One region of the Achromobacter sp. D7-1 genome, then DNA from elsewhere that is predicted to be linked to it. Evidence: predicted binding sites of a transcription regulator. Region 1 holds the regulator's gene; each other region holds the start of a gene.

Evidence for each region. Region 1 encodes LexA, which represses DNA repair genes until DNA is damaged. Its sites were predicted from a motif close to ACTGTATNNNNATACAGT; they were not measured.
Region 2: AC6LKD_RS31535 (DNA topoisomerase IV subunit B) is a predicted target of LexA. The motif match lies at 4,958-4,975, and genes of this name have one in related genera.
Region 3: AC6LKD_RS23350 (ATP-dependent helicase) is a predicted target of LexA. The motif match lies at 4,119-4,136, and genes of this name have one in related genera.

Annotation. Positions count from the first base shown of each region.
Region 1 is NZ_JCBAMT010000007.1:6,604-13,220, forward strand. It holds gene lon (endopeptidase La) at 1-1,296, shown strand, start outside; gene lexA (transcriptional repressor LexA) at 1,420-2,070, opposite strand; gene AC6LKD_RS04795 (amino acid aminotransferase) at 2,251-3,450, opposite strand; gene uvrB (excinuclease ABC subunit UvrB) at 3,526-5,646, shown strand; gene AC6LKD_RS04805 (low molecular weight protein-tyrosine-phosphatase) at 5,897-6,388, shown strand; gene iscR (Fe-S cluster assembly transcriptional regulator IscR) at 6,583-6,617, shown strand, end outside.
Region 2 is NZ_JCBAMT010000135.1:4,838-11,454, forward strand. It holds gene parC (DNA topoisomerase IV subunit A) at 1-2,160, opposite strand, end outside; gene AC6LKD_RS31530 (YcxB family protein) at 2,196-2,801, opposite strand; gene AC6LKD_RS31535 (DNA topoisomerase IV subunit B) at 2,801-4,762, opposite strand; gene trxA (thioredoxin TrxA) at 5,089-5,415, shown strand; gene rho (transcription termination factor Rho) at 5,533-6,617, shown strand, end outside.
Region 3 is NZ_JCBAMT010000064.1:2,942-9,558, reverse strand. It holds gene AC6LKD_RS23365 (ABC transporter substrate-binding protein) at 1-33, opposite strand, end outside; gene AC6LKD_RS23360 (thermonuclease family protein) at 155-814, opposite strand; gene AC6LKD_RS23355 (magnesium and cobalt transport protein CorA) at 877-1,881, opposite strand; gene AC6LKD_RS23350 (ATP-dependent helicase) at 1,945-4,050, opposite strand; gene AC6LKD_RS23345 (DUF72 domain-containing protein) at 4,170-5,066, shown strand; gene pdxR (MocR-like pyridoxine biosynthesis transcription factor PdxR) at 5,052-6,563, opposite strand.

The sequences.
Region 1 (6,617 bases):
GGCGTGCGCGACGAAGCCGAGATCCGCGGCCATCGTCGTACGTACATCGGCTCCATGCCTGGCAAGATCGTCCAGAACATGTCCAAGGTCGGCGTGCGCAATCCCTTGTTCCTGCTCGACGAAATCGACAAGCTGGGCATGGATTTCCGTGGCGATCCCTCCTCGGCGCTGCTCGAAGTGCTGGACCCGGAACAGAACCACACGTTCCAGGACCATTACATCGAAGTCGACTTCGACCTGTCCGACGTGATGTTCGTGGCTACCAGCAACACGCTGAACATTCCGCCGGCCCTGCTGGACCGCATGGAAGTGATCCGCCTGTCGGGTTATACCGAGGAAGAGAAGATCCACATCGCCCGCGACCATCTGCTGCCCAAGCTGATGAAGAACAACGGCGTGAAGGATAGCGAACTCACGGTCGACGACAGCGCGCTGCGCGACATCGTGCGTTACTACACCCGCGAAGCCGGCGTGCGTGCGCTCGAGCGCGAAGTGGGCAAGATCTGCCGCAAGGTCATCAAGCAGTTGCTGACCCAGAACGACCGCGCCAAGGCTGAAGGCAAGACCGTCGAGGTCAAGCCGGTCAACGTCACGGGCGACAACCTGAGCGATTTCCTGGGCGTGCGCCGTTACGCCTTCGGCATGGCCGAAAAGGAAAACCAGATCGGTCAGGTGACGGGTCTGGCCTGGACCGAAGTCGGCGGCGATCTGCTGACGATCGAAGTCGCGGACATGCCGGGCAAGGGCGTCATCCAACGCACCGGTTCGCTGGGCGACGTGATGAAGGAATCGGTCGAAGCGGCCCGCACGGTGGTGCGTTCGCGCGCCCGCCGCCTGGGCTTTGCCGACAGCGTCTTCGAGAAGCACGACATGCACGTGCACGTGCCGGAAGGCGCGACACCCAAGGACGGTCCGTCCGCGGGTATCGCGATCACCACGGCCATGGTGTCGGCCTTGTCGCGCATCCCGGTGCGCGCCGACGTCGCCATGACCGGCGAGATCACGCTGCGCGGCGAAGTCCTGCCCATCGGCGGCCTGAAGGAAAAGCTGCTTGCAGCTCACCGTGGCGGCATCAAGACGGTCTTGATCCCGGAAGAAAACGTCAAGGACTTGGCGGAAATCCCGGACAACGTCAAGAACCACCTTGAAATCGTGCCGGTGCGCTGGATCGACAAGGTGCTGGAAATGGCCTTGGAGCGTCTGCCGGAGCCCCTGGCCGAGGAAGAGGCCGTCAAGGAACCCCTGGTGGCCAAGCCTGCCGAACCCGGTTCGACCGATCCGGTGCTCAAGCACTGATGAACGCCTGGAGGACGCCGCCCTCGGGTGGCGTTTCTCCAAGACAGGGCCTTCAACAAAAAACCCCGCCAAGAAAATCGGCGGGGTTTTTTTACGTAGTGCGCGGACGCAGAACGCCGGGGTCTAGTGCAGTGCGTGTGTGCGGATCAGGCCTACTGCAATGCCCTCCAGCGCAAAATCCTGGCCGGCTTCGACCACAATGGGTTCGAAATCGGGGTTTTCGGGCAGGAGTTCGATGTGGCCGTTCTGGCGCTGCAGCCGCTTGACCGTGACGTCGTCGCCCAGGCGAGCCACCACGATCTGGCCGTTGCGGGCTTCCGAAGCCTTTTTTACGGCAAGCAGGTCGCCTTCCAGGATGCCGGCATCGCGCATGCTCATGCCGCGGACCTTGAGCAGGTAGTCGGGCGCCTGAGCGAACAGGTTGGGGTCTACGCCGACTTCGCGTTCGACGTGCTCGGCGGCCAGGATGGGGCTGCCCGCAGCCACGCGGCCGACCAGGGGCAGCAGTAACTGCGCCAGGCCCGGCATCGGCAGCGAGCTTTGCGTGGAAGTGGGGGAGGCGTCTTTCAGGCGGATGCCGCGGGAGGCGCCCGCCGTCAGTTCGATGGCGCCCTTGCGCGCCAGCGCCTTGAGGTGATCTTCCGCTGCATTGGGGGAACGGAAACCCAGGGCCAGGGCGATTTCGGCGCGCGTCGGCGGGAAGCCGGTGCGTGCGACGGTCTGCCGGATGAGGTCCAGGATTTGTTGTTGGCGATCAGTGAGTTTGCTGGCCATGGCGATGATCCGGTGCTAGCGGACTGTACATATATACAGCGCCATTCTGGGGGACGCAGCGCAAAAAAGCAAGCCAGCCCGCGCCAAAAGAAAAAGCCGGCCCGCGCCAAAAGAAAAACGGGACCCGAAGGTCCCGTTCCTGGCGGCAGGCCCGGATAGGCCTGTGCGCGGCAAGTGGTCTTAAAGCACTGCTGCGATGCCCTTGGCGACCTTGTCGATGTTGCCGCTGTTCAGCGCGGCGACGCAGATGCGGCCGCTGGACACGGCGTAGACACCATGCTCTTCGCGCAGGCGATCCACTTGCGCGGCGGTCAGGCCCGAGTACGAGAACATGCCGCGCTGCTGCAGCACGAAGCTGAAGTCCTGCTTGCCGCCGTGTTCCTTGATCTTGTCGACCAGTTGCTTGCGCATCTCGCGGATGCGGTCGCGCATGCCGGCCAGTTCCTCTTCCCACATGGCAAAGAGTTCAGGCGTGTTCAGGACCGTCGACACCACCGTGCCGCCGTGGGTGGGCGGGTTGGAGTAGTTGGTGCGGATCACGCGCTTGAGTTGGCTCAGCACGCGGGTGGCTTCGTCCTTGCTGCCGGCCACGACCGTCAGCGCGCCCACGCGTTCGCCGTACAGCGAGAACGACTTCGAGAACGACGAGCTGATGAACATGGTCAGGTCCAGATCGGCGAACATGCGCACGACCGAGGCGTCTTCGGTCAGGCCGTCGCCGAAACCCTGGTAGGCGATGTCCAGGAACGGGACCAGCTTGTTTTCCTTGACGACGGCGGCGATCTGCTTCCACTGGTCGGGGGTGGGGTCCACGCCGGTGGGGTTGTGGCAGCAGGCATGCAGCACGACGACGGTCTTGGCGGGGGCGGCCTTCAGGTCGGCCAGCATGGCGTCGAAGTTCAGGCCGCGGGTGGCGGCGTCGTAGTACGAATAGGTGCCGACCTCGAAGCCGGCGCGCTCGAACAGGGCGCGGTGGTTTTCCCAGCTGGGATCGCTGATCAGGACCTTGGAGGTCGGCAGCAGCTGGCGCAGGAAGTCGGCGCCGATCTTCAGCGCGCCGGTTCCGCCCAGGGCCTGGGTGGTCAGCACGCGGCCGGCGGCGGCCAGCGCCGAATCCTTGCCCAGCAACAGGGCTTGCGCGCCGGTGTTGTAGCCGGCGATGCCTTCGATCGGCAGGTAGCCGCGGGCGGCGGCGGCTTCGATGCGGGCGGCCTCGGCCTTGCGCACCGCGCCCAGCAGGGGAATGCGACCCTGATCGTCGTAGTACACGCCCACGCCCAGATTCACCTTACCGGGACGCGTATCAGCGTTGTATTGTTCGTTCAGGCCAAGAATGGGGTCGCGCGGCGCGAGTTCGACGGAATCGAAAAGGGTGCTCATGGGAGTCTGATGAGGTGGGTGGACGCAGTACAGGCTGCTGTGGATAATGAGGGGTTTACCCTGGAAGAGTCTAGCATGCCTAAGAGCGCAATAGACCCGATTACGGCGGGGGCTGCGGCGAACCCGGCGGCCGATCCCGTGGCGGCATCGGCCGTGGCGGACCCGTCCGCGCCAGGCCCTGGATTCATCGACTTCCCGGGCAGCCCGTTTCATCTGTACCAACCCTATCCGCCGGCTGGGGATCAGCCCACCGCCATCGAGGGGCTGACGCAGGGGGTAGAGGACGGCCTGATGTTCCAGACGCTTTTGGGCGTGACGGGCTCCGGCAAGACCTACACCATGGCCAACGTGATCGCCCGCATGGGACGGCCGGCGCTGGTGCTGGCCCCCAACAAGACGCTGGCCGCCCAGTTGTACGCCGAGATGCGGGAGTTCTTCCCGAAGAACGCGGTCGAGTACTTTGTTTCGTATTACGACTACTATCAGCCTGAGGCCTACGTCCCGACGCGCGACCTGTTCATCGAAAAGGATTCGTCCATCAATGAACACATCGAGCAGATGCGGCTGTCCGCGACCAAGAGCCTGCTGGAGCGCCGCGACACCATCATCGTGGGCACGGTGTCCTGCATCTACGGTATCGGCAACCCGGGCGACTACCATGCCATGGTGCTGATCCTGCGCGCTGGGGATCAGATCGCCCGCCGCGAGATCCTGGCGCGCCTCGTCGCCATGCAGTACACCCGCAACGACGCCGAGTTCACCCGTGGCGTATTCCGGGTGCGCGGCGAGACCATCGACATCTTCCCGGCGGAAAGTCCGGAGCTGGCGCTGCGCCTGACGCTATTCGACGACGAAATCGAAAGCCTGGAGCTGTTCGACCCGCTGACCGGCCGCATCCGCCAGAAGCTGCCGCGTTTCACCGTTTATCCCGGTTCGCACTACGTCACGCCGCGCGATACCGTGCTGCGCGCCATCGAAACCATCAAGGAAGAGCTGCGCGAACGCGTCAAGCGTTTTGTCGACGACGGTCATCTGGTCGAGGCCCAGCGGCTGGAGCAGCGCACCCGTTTCGACCTGGAAATGCTGCAGGAACTGGGGTTCTGTAAGGGCATCGAAAACTACTCCAGGCACCTGTCGGGCGCGGCGCCGGGCGAACCGCCACCTACCTTGATCGACTACCTGCCGTCCGATGCGCTCATGTTCATCGACGAAAGCCACGTCACCATCGGGCAGTTGGGCGGCATGTACCGCGGCGACCGTGCGCGCAAGGAAACGTTGGTGCAGTACGGCTTCCGGCTGCCTTCGGCGCTGGACAACCGGCCGTTGAAGCTTGAAGAATTCGAGGCCCGGATGCGCCAGTGCGTATTCGTATCGGCCACGCCGGCTGCGTACGAGAAAGAGCACACCGACAACGTCGTGGAGCAGGTCGTCCGACCCACCGGGCTGGTGGATCCGCTGGTCGAGGTCCTGCCTGCCCGCACGCAGGTCGACGATCTGCTCGGGCAGATCAAGGCGCGCGTCTCGCAAGCTGAGCGCGTGCTGGTCACCACCCTGACCAAACGCATGGCCGAGGACCTGACGGACTTCCTCAGCGAACACGGGGTGAGGGTGCGCTACCTGCACTCGGATATCGACACCGTAGAGCGCGTGGAGATCATCCGCGACCTGCGCTTGGGCACGTTCGACGTGCTGGTGGGGATCAACCTGCTGCGCGAAGGCCTGGATATCCCTGAAGTCTCGCTGGTCGCCATACTGGACGCGGACAAGGAAGGTTTCCTGCGGTCGGAGCGCAGCCTGATCCAGACCATAGGCCGCGCGGCGCGCAATCTGAATGGCCACGCCATCCTCTATGCGGACCGCATCACCGATTCGATGCAGCGCGCCATGGAAGAAACCGAGAGACGACGCGCCAAGCAGCAGAAATTCAACGCCGATCATGGCATCACTGCCAGGGGCGTGCAGAAGGCCGTGCGCGAGCTGATCGACGGCGTGGTCGCGCCCACGCAGCACGATGCGCTCGAGGCGGCGGTGCCGGCTGAGTTCCTGAAGGACGAAAAGGCCCTGGCCCGCGAGATCAAGCGCCTGGAGAAACTGATGATGGACCATGCCCGGAATCTGGAGTTCGAGCAGGCGGCGGCCGCCCGCGACGCCTTGACCGCGCTGAAGCAGCGGGTGCTTCTGGATGGGGCGGTATAGGCCAGGTTGGTGTACCTAAATGTTTCTATTGGCTGACGGTCTGCTGAATTTTTAGAAAATCTGTTGCGTTGCAATCAAGCTGTCGCAATCAGGCGAATTCTCCGGGTCCAGTGTTCAGGCGCAGGATCCGGATTCAATCGTAAGTGTATGATTTGTTTGGGTTAATGATGGCGATGTATTGGCTCGGCCCGAATCTCGCAAACGCAAAAAAAGCTTGCCTTATCTCGGGTTTTCCCGCACACTTACTTCCATGATGACCAAGGTACTTTTCGTTTGCATGGGCAATATCTGTCGCTCGCCGAGCGCAGAGGGCGTGTTTCGCCATTTGGTGAACGACGCGGGTTTGGGCGATGTGGTTCGCATCGACTCCGCGGGCACGCACGCGTTTCACATCGGCGAGGCGCCTGATGCCCGGGCGCAGGCCGCAGCGCGCAAGCGCGGCTACGAGATCACGCACTGCGAAGCGCGTCAGGTCACCGCGGAGGATTTCCGCGATTTCGACCTGATCCTCGCCATGGACTGGGACAACCTGTCTGCCATGCAGCAGCAGTGCCCCAAGGCCTACCAGCACAAGCTGATGCTGCTGATGCGCTTTGCCAACGAGTTCGAGGAGGCCACCGTGCCCGATCCGTACTATGGCGGCGCCGATGGTTTCGGCAAGGTATTGGACTACCTGGAAGACGCCTGTCAGGGTGTGCTCGAGCTGGTGCGCAAGCGCGCTACCCAGTATCAGGCGGCGTGATCCGTTTTTTCCGCAGGGCTGCCCGCCGGGCGGTTCTCGGAGAAACTGGGCAGAAAAAAACCGCGCGAATGCGCGGTTTTTTCTAGCCGGGAGCCATACCAAATTAGTCGGGAATAGGCTATACTTGAGCCAATTACTCGGGTATTGACCGCTGGATTCGCCTGCGGCCATTGCCGAATCACAGGGAACCTACCATGCGGCTAACTACCAAGGGGCGTTTCGCCGTGAC
Region 2 (6,617 bases), on a different contig from region 1:
GTCCAGCTTGTCGGTCCCGTCCAGCCCCATCAGGATGGTGCCACGGCCGCCGCCGGACAAGGTCTTGACCTCGTCCAGGCCGAAGACCAGGAACTTGCCCTTGTGCGAGAGCAGCGCCAATTGCTTGGCGCCGGCGAACAGCGGCACCGGACGCAGGAGTTCGTCGCCCTCTTCCAGGGTGATGAACTGCTTGCCGGCTCGCTGGCGGCTGACCATGTCGGACAGCTTGGCGGCAAAGCCGTAGCCGCCGCGCGTGGCCAGCAGCCAGCGGCTGTCGGGCGCGGCCGCGATCGTGTGGACAATGCGCGTGCCGCTGCCCAGGTCGATCATGGTGGTGACGGGTTGGCCGTCGCCGCGGGCCGAAGGCAGGCCGCCGACCGGCACCGAATAGACGCGCCCGTTGTCGCCCACGGCGATCAGCGTGTCGGTGGTGCGGCACTCGAAGGCGCCGTACATATCGTCGCCCTGCTTGAAGCCGAATTGCGAGGCGTCGTGGCCATGGCCCTGGCGGGCGCGCAGCCAGCCCTTTTGCGACACGATCACGGTGACGGGTTCGTCCAGCACCTTGGTTTCGAGCACGGCGCGCTCGGCGGTCTCGATCAGCGTGCGGCGGTCGTCGCCGTACTGCTTGGCGTCGGCCTCGATTTCCTTGACCAGCAGGCGCTTGAGCGAGGCGGGATTGTCCAGCAGTTCCTGCAGGCGCACCTGGTCCTCGCGCTTGTCCGCCAGTTCCTGTTCGATCTTGAACCCTTCCAGCCGGGCCAGCTGGCGCAGGCGCATTTCCAGGATGTCCTCGGCCTGCCGTTCGGACAGCTTGAAGCGTTCCATCAGCGCGGCGCGCGGTTCGTCAGATTCGCGGATCGTCTGGATCACTTCGTCCACGTTCAGGTAGACGACCATGCGGCCTTCCAGCACGTGGATGCGGTCGATGACCTTGTCCAGGCGGTAGCGCGTGCGGCGCACCACGGTGTTGGTGCGGAACGCAATCCATTCGACCAGGATGTCGCGCAGGCCCTTTTGGCGCGGCCGGCCGTCGGTGCCGATGCACACCAGGTTGATGGACGAACTGCTTTCCATGCTGGTCTGCGCCAGCAGGGTGTTGACGAATTCGTCGCGGTCCACGCGCGAGGTCTTGGGTTCGAAGACCAGGCGCACGGCGGCGTCCTTGCCGGATTCGTCGCGCACCGCGTCCAGCAGGTTCAACATCACGGCCTTGGCCTGGGTCTGCTCGGGCGTCAGGCTCTTCTTGCCGGTCTTGACCTTGGGGTTGGTGATTTCCTCGATCTCTTCCAGCACCTTCTGGCCCGAGGTGCCGGGCGGCAGCTCGGTGACCACCAACTGCCACTGGCCGCGCGCCATTTCCTCGAACTGCCAGCGGGCGCGCACCTTGAGCGAGCCGCGGCCGCCCGCGTAGATCTGGGCGATGTCCTCGGCCGGCGTAATGATCTGCCCGCCGCCCGCGAAGTCCGGACCCGGGATCAAGGCGTGCAGCTCGGCGTCCGGCAATTGCGGATGCTTGATGAGCGCCACGCAGGCCTGCGCCACTTCGCGCAGGTTGTGCGGCGGAATCTCGGTGGCCATGCCGACCGCGATGCCCGAGGCGCCGTTGAGCAGCATCACGGGCAGGCGCGCCGGCAGCATCTGCGGCTCTTGCTGGCTGCCGTCGTAGTTGGGCACGAAGTCCACCGTGCCTTCGTCCAGCTCGTCCAGCAGCAGCTTGGCGATGGGCGTCAGGCGGGCTTCGGTGTATCGCATGGCGGCGGCGTTGTCGCCGTCGCGCGATCCGAAGTTGCCCTGGCCGTCGATCAGCGGATAGCGCAGCGAGAAATCCTGCGCCATGCGCACCATGGCGTCATAGGCGGCCTGGTCGCCGTGCGGGTGGTATTTGCCCAGCACGTCGCCCACGACGCGCGCGGACTTCACGGGCTTGGCGCCAGCGGCCAGTCCCATCGCCTGCATGGCGTACAGGATGCGGCGCTGCACCGGCTTCTGCCCGTCGCCCACGTCAGGCAGGGCGCGGCCGCGCACCACGGAAACCGCGTAGTCCAGATAGGCCTGCTCCGCGTAGCGCGCCAGGGTGATGGCGGCATCGCCATCGCCGTCGCCATCGCCGCCGGGCGGGTTGGAATCGAACAAGCCAGGTTGATTGCTGTCGGTCATTATGTATTCAGGTAGACAATTTCATCGAAACGGCGTCAAAGCGCCTGCGCGGACGACATCAGTTGCGTATCGGCGACATGCGCGCGCAGCTGGGTCCGCACCGCATCCAGCGTGGCGGCGTCCTGCCCGCGCTTGGGGATGATCACGCCTTGCAAGGTGCCGAGAATGACATAGAGATGTTGCGGGGTTTCCTCGACGCGCCGCACATCGGACCAGTCCATGCGTCCGGAGGCAGTAGAAGTGGTGTCCGTGATGCCGTCGGCGCCGAAATCCAGCTGATGGCGGCCCAGGAACAACTCGTCGGGCTGCCTTTTCAGCATGCGGCGCGTGTTCATCCTGACCAGCGCCGGCAGGACGTACTCGTAGGCCAGCGCCAGGAGCATGAGGATGCCCAGGCCCACCGCCAACCCCTGGAAGTACACGGGCAGGATCCGCCCCCAGTTCGGCATATTGCCGTCCCAGGTCTGCCAGATCAGGTAGGCCAGCAGGGCCACGATCATCAGGACCGCGAAACGCAGATGGGAGCGATAGCGGCGGCGGCGCAGCTCCGGCCGCTTGTACACGTAAGCGGCGAAGTCGGCGTAGTCGTCGGCCGTCATCTCGACATCCATACGGGCTTGCCCGGGCGCGGACGCGGCCATCAGATGTCCAGCTCCGCCAGGTTGCCCTTCTCTTCGATCCAGGCGCGGCGCTGCGAGGACTCGCCCTTGCCCATCAGCATGTCGAACATGCGGGTGGTGTCTTCGGGCGTCAGGTCGCCATAGCCCACGGGCAGCAGGCGGCGCGTGTCCGGGTTCATGGTGGTTTCCCACAGCTGCTCGGGGTTCATTTCGCCCAGGCCCTTGAAGCGGCTGACAGCCCAGGCGCCTTCACGCACGCCTTCCTTGCGCAGCTTGTCCTGCGCGGCCTCGAGTTCGCCTTCGTCCAGGCAGTAGATCTTGCGCGCCGGACGCTTGCCCTGCGCCGGCACGTCCAGGCGGAACAGGGGCGGCTTGGCCACGAACACGTTGCCGGCTTCGACCAGCTTGGGGAAGTGCTTGTAGAACAGCGTCAGCAGCAGCACCTGGATGTGCGAACCGTCGACGTCCGCGTCCGACAGGATGCAGATGCGGCCGTAGCGCAGGCCCGACAGGTCCGGCGTATCGCCGGGGCCGTGGGGGTCCACGCCGATGGCGACTGAAATGTCGTGGATTTCGTTATTGGCGAAGAGCCGGTCGCGGTCCACTTCCCAGGAATTGAGCACCTTGCCGCGCAGCGGCAGGATGGCCTGGAATTCCTTGTCGCGGCCCATCTTGGCCGAACCGCCGGCGGAGTCGCCCTCGACCAGGAAGACTTCGGTGCGGGTCGCGTCGCTGGATTCGCAATCGGTCAGCTTGCCCGGCAACACAGCGACTCCCGAGCTCTTGCGCTTTTCCACCTTCTGGGCCGAGCGCTGGCGCGCCTGGGCCTGGCGAATGGCCAGTTCGGCCAGCTTCTTGCCGTACTCGACGTTGCTGTGCAGCCACAGATCCAGCGCGCTCTTGGAAAAACCGCCGACCAAGCGCACGGCGTCGCGGCTGTTCAGGCGTTCCTTGATCTGCCCCTGGAACTGCGGGTCCAGCACCTTGGCCGACAGCACGAAGCTGGCGCGCGCGAACACGTCTTCGGGCAGCAGCTTGACGCCCTTGGGCAGCAGGCTGTGCAGTTCGGCGAAACCCTTGACCGCGCTGAACAGGCCTTCGCGCAGACCCGATTCATGGGTGCCGCCGGCGGGCGTGGGGATCAGGTTCACGTAGGACTCGCGCACGGCGTTGCCGTCCTCGGTCCAGGCCACCACCCACTGGGCGCCCTCGCCTTCGGCGAAGTTCTCGTGGTCGGCGCCGGCGTATTGCTCGCCTTCGAAGAACGGCACCATCAACTCCGCCCCGGCCAGCGCCTCGGACAGGTAGCCGCGCAGGCCGTCCTGGTACTGCCAGGTCTTGGTGTCGCCGGTCTTCTCATTGACCAGGGATACCTTGACCCCCGGCAGCAGCACGGCCTTGCTGCGCAAGAGGTGCGTCAGCTCGCCCAGCGGAATGTTGGGGCTGTCGAAATACTTGGCGTCCGGCCAGACGCGCACGCGGGTGCCGGACTTCTTGCGGCCGCCCTGGTCATAGGGCGCCAGGGGCTCGGCCACGTCGCCGCCTTTGAAAACCAGGCGATTGACGGCGCCGTCGCGCCACACCACCACTTCCAGGCGCGTGGCCAGGGCGTTGGTAACCGACACGCCGACGCCGTGCAGGCCGCCGGAGAAGGCGTAGGCGCCGCCGCCCGCCTTGTCGAACTTGCCGCCGGCGTGCAGGCGCGTGAACACCAGCTCCACCACGGGAGCATGCTCTTCGGGATGCAGGCCGACGGGAATGCCGCGCCCGTCGTCCTCGACGGAAACGCTGCCGTCGATATGCAGCGTGACCTGGATCTGCTTGCCGTAGCCGGCCAAGGCCTCGTCTGCGGCGTTATCAATGACCTCCTGCACGACGTGCAGGGGGTTTTCGGTTCGGGTGTACATGCCCGGGCGCTGGCGCACGGGCTCCAGTCCCTTCAGGACGCGAATGGACGCCTCGGTGTAACGTGGAGTGGCCAAGTTATCCCCAACATCTGTGGAAAAAAACCGACATTTTACGGATAAGCCTAGATTCTGCGCGGCTCCCAGTGGGATGAGCACGACCTGAGCAGCTCCGAATTCGGTAGGATGATGACAGTCACAGCCAGCGCATCGGGGCCACACGGCTCGGATCGCGACAACTGCGCCGCAACATCCTACACAAATCCAGCAACTCCTGTTGTTATTAACAGTGGTATGCCTGTTGTTATTGACAGTGGTATGCTTGAGTCCATCCACAAACAAGAACAACGGCGAGGCGCGTCCCTTTTTACGCGCCTTTTGCTGCCGAACCGAGAATCACCATCATGAGCGACCAAATCAAGAACGTCAGTGACGCCAGCTTCGATGCCGATGTGTTGAAATCCGGCCAGCCGGTGCTGGTGGACTACTGGGCTGCCTGGTGTGGCCCCTGCAAGATGATTGCCCCGATCCTGGAAGAAGTCGCCACGGAGTACGCCGGCCGCCTGACGATCGCCAAGCTGAACGTCGACGAAAACCAGGGCACCGCCACCAAGTACGGCATCCGCGGCATTCCTACCCTTATGCTCTTTAAAGACGGCCAAGCCGCCGCCACCAAAGTTGGCGCGCTGTCGAAGTCGCAACTGACCGCATTCCTGGACGGCGCGCTGTAAGCCGCGTGCCGTGAACGAAGGCGCCGCCCTCGGGGCGGCGCTCATTCAATACCGCGTGTGCCCGTCCGTGGCGCGCCGCCAGAACTCTCCTTCACTCTCCCCCAAAATCCCACCGCGATGCACCTCAACGAACTGAAGGCGCTGCACGTCTCGCAGCTGCTGGAAATGGCCGCCGGCCTGGAAATCGAGAACGCCAACCGCCTGCGCAAGCAGGAATTGATGTTCGCCATCATGAAACGGCGCGCCAAGCAAGGCGAGCAGATCTTCGGCGACGGCGTCCTCGAAGTCCTGCCGGACGGCTTCGGCTTCCTGCGCTCGCCCGAGACTTCGTATCTGGCCAGCACGGACGACATCTACATCTCGCCCTCGCAGATCCGTCGCTTCAACCTGCACACCGGCGACTCGATCGAAGGCGAAGTGCGCACGCCCAAGGATGGCGAGCGCTATTTCGCCCTGGTCAAGGTCGACAAGGTCAACGGCGTGGCGCCTGAAGCGATCAAGCATCGCATCATGTTCGAAAACCTGACGCCGCTGCATCCGAACCGGACCATGCGCCTGGAACGCGACATCAAGAGCGAGGAAAACCTCACGGGCCGCATTCTTGACGTCTTCGCCCCCATCGGCATGGGACAGCGCGGCCTGATCGTCGCCAGCCCCAAGTCCGGCAAGACGGTGATGATGCAGCACATCGCGCACGCCATCACCACCAACTACCCCGACGCGGTCATGATCGTCCTGCTGGTGGACGAGCGTCCCGAGGAAGTGACCGAAATGCAGCGCACGGTGCGCGGCGAAGTGGTGGCCTCGACCTTCGACGAACCCGCCACCCGCCACGTGCAGGTCGCGGAAATGGTCATCGAAAAGGCCAAGCGCCTGGTCGAAATGAAGAAGGACGTCGTGATCCTGCTGGACTCGATCACCCGTCTGGCCCGCGCCTACAACACCGTGGTGCCGGCTTCCGGCAAGGTGCTGACCGGCGGCGTGGACGCCAACGCGCTGCAACGCCCCAAGCGCTTCTTCGGCGCGGCCCGCAACCTGGAAGAAGGCGGTTCGCTGACCATCCTGGGTACGGCGCTGATCGAAACCGGCAGCCGCATGGATGAAGTCATCTATGAAGAATTCAAGGGCACCGGCAACTCCGAAGTCCACCTCGAGCGCCGCCTGGCTGAAAAGCGCGTCTACCCGTCGATCAACCTGAACAA
Region 3 (6,617 bases), on a different contig from region 1:
GGCCGCCGCCCAGAGCCGCTTCAATGCACGCATGGAAACCTTCCCTTCGAATCGTTGCGACAGAGGATAGCAAACACGGGCCGGGGTCCATACCCAGGCATCCCCCAGGGCCGCTTGCGCGCACGAGCGGCTGCGCGGCCCAGCCCCCGCGGCCTCAGCCGCACTGGCGCTGCCGCCAGCAGTCGTAGCGCCACTTCCAGGGTTGCATGGCGCCGGGCTGCGCCCACAGGCCGCGCCCGGCCGCCTTGGCCTGGCGCTGCAGGTCCGGCATGGCCTTGTCGCGCAGGTAGTCGCCCTGGCGCGCGGTGTAGGCCCAGGCGTAGCCGGCTTCCACCTGCAGGCGGTTGGCCGAGAGGCCGTCATCCAGGATCAGGGCGCAGACTTCCCGGCCGTACTGGTCCTTTTCGTAGCACTGCGCGGTAAGCGTCTTGCCGGCGACCAGGCTGGCCAGGTTCTTGCGCGCGGCCTCGGCATAGGGCTGCCCGGGCTGTTCGGATCCATGGCCCTCCTCGGGCGCGTCGATGCTGTCCATGCGGATACGGTGCTGGCCGTCGGGCGCGCGCAGAGTCACGGTATCGCCGTCGGCCACGTTCACGATCGTGCCCGTGAGCGTGTAGCTGCCCTGCGGGATGTCGCCAGCCAGCGTCGCGCCCGGCCGGCCCTGGGTTGAGGAAGTCGGACGTTCGGTCCGGTCCTGGCCCTGCTTCCCCGAAGGCTGCAGCCAATTGACGATGGCGCCCGCCGCCGCAAGTATCAGGGCGACGATCAGGGCGGTCAGCTTGCTGCCGCCGCGAAAGTTAGGTTTGCCACGCACCGCCAGCGCTCCAGGTAGGAAAACGCAGGCAGTTTGCCATAAAGGCAGCGCGCAAAGCCGTGCTACAACCAGCCCGACTTGCGGAAGCGCCAATACAGGACCGAACAGATCGAGACGATGACGCCCAGCGTGACGGGATAGCCCCAGGGCGATTTCAGTTCGGGCATGAATTCGAAGTTCATGCCGTAGATGCCGGCGATGGCGGTGGGCACCGCCAGGATGGCGGCCCAGGACGCCAGCTTGCGGGTGGTGTCGTTCTGCGCGGCCTGGCCTATCATCAGGCTGGCTTCAAAGGCGAAGGCCAGGGATTCGCGCAGCGAATTGAACAGTTCGTCCACGCGCAGCACGCGGTCGGCGACTTCGCCGAAGTACGGACGGGCATGTTCGTCCACCGCCGACATCTCGACCCGCGCCAGGCGGCGGCAGATCTCGGCCAGCGGCGACACCACGGTATGGATGCGCAGCAGGTCGCGGCGCTGGCGGTACAGCCTGCGGATGTCCGAGTCCTTGGCGCCGCGGATCAGCAGCTTCTGCTCGGCGCCCTCGACCACGGATTCGATCTTGCCGGCCGCCGCCACGTAGCGGTCCACCAGCCAATCCAGCAATTCCGAAGCCACATAGTCGCTGCCGCGCTTGAGCAGGTCGGGCGACGCTTCAAGACGTTCGCGCAAGGGGCTGTGGCCGGCGGTGGCGCCGCGCCGCACCGTGACCAGGAAGCCGTCGCCGATGAGGAACTGGGTCTCGCCGAAGATGGGGCGCTCGGCCTCGACTTCCACCGTGATGGCGACGATCAGGATCATGTTGCCATAGTCGATGATCTTCGGCCGCCGGTGGGATTCCAGCATTTCTTCCTGGTTCTTGTCGCAGGCGCCGAGCTCGCTGGCGACCTTGGCCAGCATTTCCGGGCGCGGATTGCGCAGGCCAATCCACAGCATGCCGTGGTCCTGGCTGACGTACTGGGCGACTTCATCGATCGGGACCTCGCGGTCCCGCCGGCCGTTCACGTAGGCGATCGATGCGACGACTTCTCTCTTCGAGTCGTCGGCGGCATGTTCTTCAGTAGCCATAAACACCCTTTAGCAATGCGATCCCTGCCGGACAGCTTATATATCGGCCGATGATAGCCCAGCCTAGGAGAACAGGTTGCGCACCCGCTTGGCCACGTCCACGCTGGGCGCTTGCGGTTCCTTGGGCACGCCGCGCCCTTCGGGCAGGTCCGGCGGTTTGGGCAGGTGGTCGAACAGCGGCAGCATCGCATTGGTGATGTAGCGCGTGCGCGATCCGTAGACGTGCCGGTCGCCCATGCCGGTCTGCTGGTGCACGTAGAAGCGCTGCGGCACGATCAGCTGCAGGCGCTCCTTGGCGCGGGTCATCGCCACGTACAGCAGACGGCGCTCTTCCTCGATTTCCTCGGCCGTGCCGGTGCTCATGTCGGACGGGATGCAGCCGTCGACCACGTTCAGGACGTAGACCGCCTTCCATTCCTGGCCCTTGGCGGAATGGATGGTGGACAGGATCATGTAGTCCTCGTCGCGATGCGGCGCGCCGGACTCGTCGCTGGTGGCGTCCGGCGGGTCCAGCGTCAGTTCGGTCAGGAAGCGTTCGCGCGTGCCGTAGCCAGCGGCGATGCGCGCCAGCTGGTCCAGGTCCGCGCGGCGCACGCGCGCATCGTCGTACAGGCGTTCCAGCTGCGCGCCGTACCAGCGCAAGGCCAGGTCCACATCGGCCGGCCATTTGAGCGCGGGATCGCACAGCGCCGCGTAGGTGTCGGCGAAAGCGCCCCACTCGCCCTGCGCCGCCGCGCCCGGCTTGAACTCGCGCAAGGCGCGCAGGGGTTCGGCGGACGCCGACATGGCGTCCATCAGCTTGCCGGCGGTGGCCGGGCCGATGCCGGGCAGCAATTGCGCCACGCGAAAGCCCGCCATGCGGCCGCGCGGATTCTCCGCCCAGCGCAGCAGCGACAGCAGGTCCTTGACGTGCGCGGCCTCCAGGAAACGCAGGCCGCCGAACTTCACGAAGGGGATGTTGCGGCGGGTCAGCTCCAGTTCCAGCGCGGCGCTGTGGCTGGCGGTGCGGAACAGCGCCGCCTGCGACTTGAGCGTGGCCCCGCCCTCGCGTTGCGCCAGCACCTGGTCGGCCACCCAGCGCGCCTGGCCGGCTTCGTCGCTGACCGTCACCAGTTCGGGCAACTGGGACGACTTGCGGTCGGTCCACAGGTCCTTGGCGTAGCGCTCCGTGGCCAGGCCGATCACGGCGTTGGACGCGTTCAAGATGGGCTGCGTGGAACGGTAGTTGCGGTCCAGCGTGATGACGCGGGCCGGCGTGGGGAACTGCCCTGGAAAATCCAGGATGTTGCGCACCGTGGCCGCGCGGAACGAATAAATCGACTGGGCGTCGTCGCCCACCACCGTCAGGCCGCGGCCGTCAGGCTTCATTGCCATCAGGATGGCGGACTGCAGGCGGTTGGTGTCCTGGTACTCATCGACCAACACATGGTCGAAGCGCGCCCCCACGTCGGCCGCGATGCCGGGATCGCCCATCATTTCGGCCCAGTAAAGCAGCAGATCGTCGTAGTCCAGCACCTGCTGGTCCTGCTTGGCCGCGACGTAGGCGCGGAACAGGTTCTTGAGTTCGTCCTCCCATTGCGCGCACCAGGGGAAGGCCGTCTTCAGCACGTCGGCCACCGGCGTCTGGCTGTTAACCACGCGCGAATAGATGGCCAGGCAGGTGCCCTTGAGCGGAAAGCGCGACTTGGTGGACGACAGCCCCAGCTCGTGGCGCACCATGCCCATCAGGTCCTCGGCGTCGCCGCGGTCATGGATGGTGAAGGCTTCGGACAGCCCGATGCGTTGCGCGCAATCGCGCAGCAGGCGCGCGCCGATGGCATGGAAGGTGCCGGCCCAGGGCAGCGACGGCGCCTGCTGCGTGGCGCGCAGCCGCATCACCCGCTGCAGCACCGAGCCCACGCGCCGCTCCATTTCCAGCGCCGCGCGGCGCGAGAAGGTCAGGAGCAGCATGCGCTGCGGATCGGCGCCGTTGAGAATCAGGTGCGCCACCCGGTGGGCCAGCGTATTGGTCTTGCCCGAGCCGGCCCCGGCGATCACCAGCAAGGGGCCGTCGTCCCCCGGCGCGCCAGCCACGCCGAACTCGGCGGCCTCGCGTTGGGCGGGATTGAGATCGGCCAGGGGATCGGGGCGTTCGGCGGACGGGGAGGACGTATCGGTTTGGTCGGACATGGGGCGGGGCCGCAGCATGGCAGCCGCTGAAAACGGCGAGCCCGGACATTGCCGGGCTTCGGATGAACACTGTATATTTATACAGAATTTTTTCAATAAAGTCTGATTCACCTGTGGCCATACGCCTCTTGACCGGCACCGCCTCCTGGACCGACCCCACCCTGCTGGCCTGCGGCCGCTTCTACCCGCCGGAGGTCCGCAGCGCCGAAGCGCGGCTGCGCTTCTATGCCTCGCGCTTCCCCATGGCCGAGGTCGATTCCAGCTACTACGCCATGCCCACGGCCGAAAACGCCTATCTCTGGACACAGCGCACGCCTGAAGATTTCGTCTTCAATATCAAGGCCTTCCGGCTGTTCACCGGCCATCAGACGCCGCTTTCCTCTCTGCCGGCGGACATCCGGCGCGAGCTGCCGGACTGGCCCGAACCCGTCATCTACCACGACCGGATGCCTGCGGACCTGCGCGACGAACTCTGGCGCCGCTACCAGCTTGCGCTGGAACCCTTGCGCATGGCGGACAAGCTGGGTGCGGTGCATTTCCAGTTTCCGCCCTGGATCCGCCGCGACGCGCGCGGCCGGACACGGGTCGCCGACTGCGCCCGGCGTATGGAGGACCATCTGGTCTCGGTGGAGTTCCGCCACCGCAGCTGGTTCGAGTCGCCCTCGGCGACCGCGGACACGCTGGCCTTTGAGCGCGAGCTGGGGGTGGCGCATACCGTGGTGGACAGCCCGCAAGGCTTTGAGAACACCGTGCCCGCAGTCTGGGAATGCACTCACCCGGAACTGACACTGCTGCGCCTGCATGGGCGCAACACGGCCACCTGGAACGTGTCCGGCGCCGCCTCCTCGGGGCGCTTCCAATATGAATACTCGGAACAGGAACTGGCCGAACTGGCCGAGCGCTTCTCCCGGCTGGCGGCGCAAAGCGCACAGGCGCACGCGGTCTTCAACACCAACTTTGAAGATCAGGGCATGCGCAACGCTGCGGCCTTCGCGGCGGCGCTAGCGCCCGCCTGACACCGCCAGCGCCGCGGGCGCGCGCGCCACTTCGTTCAGGCTTTCCAGCAGCACTTCGAATTTGCGCGCGATGTCGTGCTCGGGCACGCAGGCGTAGCCCAACAGCAGACCGGGCCGGCGGCCCTCGTCGTTGACGTAATAGCGCGACAGCGCGCGCGTCAGCACCCCCTTGCCGCGCGCGACGTCCACCACCCGCAGGTCGTCCATGTCCTCGGGCAGCGTCAACACCAGGTGCAGCCCCGCCATGCTGGCGTCGCGATGTAGCCAGTCGGGTCCCAGCCGCCGTTCGATCAGGTTGACCAGCATGGCGCGACGGCGCCCGTACAGCATGCGCATGCGGCGGATGTGGGCGGCGTAGTGGCCTTCCGAGATGAACGTGGCCAGGGCCGCGTGCGTCATCAGATGCCCTTCGCGGTACAGCTCGGCGTGCGCCGCCTGGAACGCCGCGGTCAGGGTCTTGGGCAGCACCAGATAGCCCACGCGCAAGCCCGGGTACAGGGTCTTGCTGAAGGTGCCCATATAGATCACGGGCGCGTCCGGCTCCAGCCCCAGCAGCGAGGCGATGGGCCGGCCGGAGAAGCGGAATTCGCTGTCGTAATCGTCTTCGATGATCCAGCTGCCGCTTTGCCGCGCCACCGCCAGCAATTGGCGCCGGCGCGTCAGCGACATGACCGGGCCCAGCGGATACTGGTGCGAGGGCGTGACGAAGATGAAGCGCGGCGGCGTGCCCACGGTCTCCGGCAGTCGCATGCCCTCCTCGTCCACCGGCAGGTGCACGGTATGCAGGCCATTGGCCTGCAGCACGGTGCGCGCGCCCCAGTAGCCCGGATCCTCGACCCAGGCGGTCTCGCCGGCCTCGCCCAGGATGCGGGTGGTCAGGTCGATGGCCTGGTGCGAGCCCTCGGTGATGATGATCTGTTCCGGATCGCAATCGATCGAGCGGGTCAGCGCCAGATGCTGCGCCAGCGCCTCGCGCAGGGCCGGCAACCCGCCGCCATAGGCGTAGGTCAGCAGGTCGGGCGAGGGATTGCGCCACAAGGCGCTGAAAATGCGGCCGAACTTCTTGTGCGGGAACTCGGTCAGGTCCGGCACGCCGGGCATGAAGGCGCCCCATTGGTAGGGCGAGGCCGAAACGCCGTCGACGATGGCGGCGCCGCGCGGCGACAATGCCGGGCGCGCTTGCGCCGGTGGCGGCTGGCTTTTGCGCCGGCCGCTGGCCAGGTAGGAATCCGGGACCGAGGCGTTGACGAAGGTGCCGTTGCCCTGGCGGCTGCGGGTATAGCCTTCGGCCAGCAACTGGCTGTAGACATGGACCACCGTGTTGCGGGCGATGCCGAGCTCGGCCGCCAGGTCGCGCGAGGCGGGCAGGCGCGAGTCCGCGGCAATGGCTCCGTCCAGGATGGCTTCCCGGATGCCGCGGTACAGCCGCTTGTTCATGGGCTCGCTGGAGCCGTCCGCCAGCCGCAGCTGCAGCAAGTCACCGACGATGGACCGCAATTGGTTCTACCTGATTTATAAAAGTGGTTCCCACAAATGGGGCCATCGTAGCAT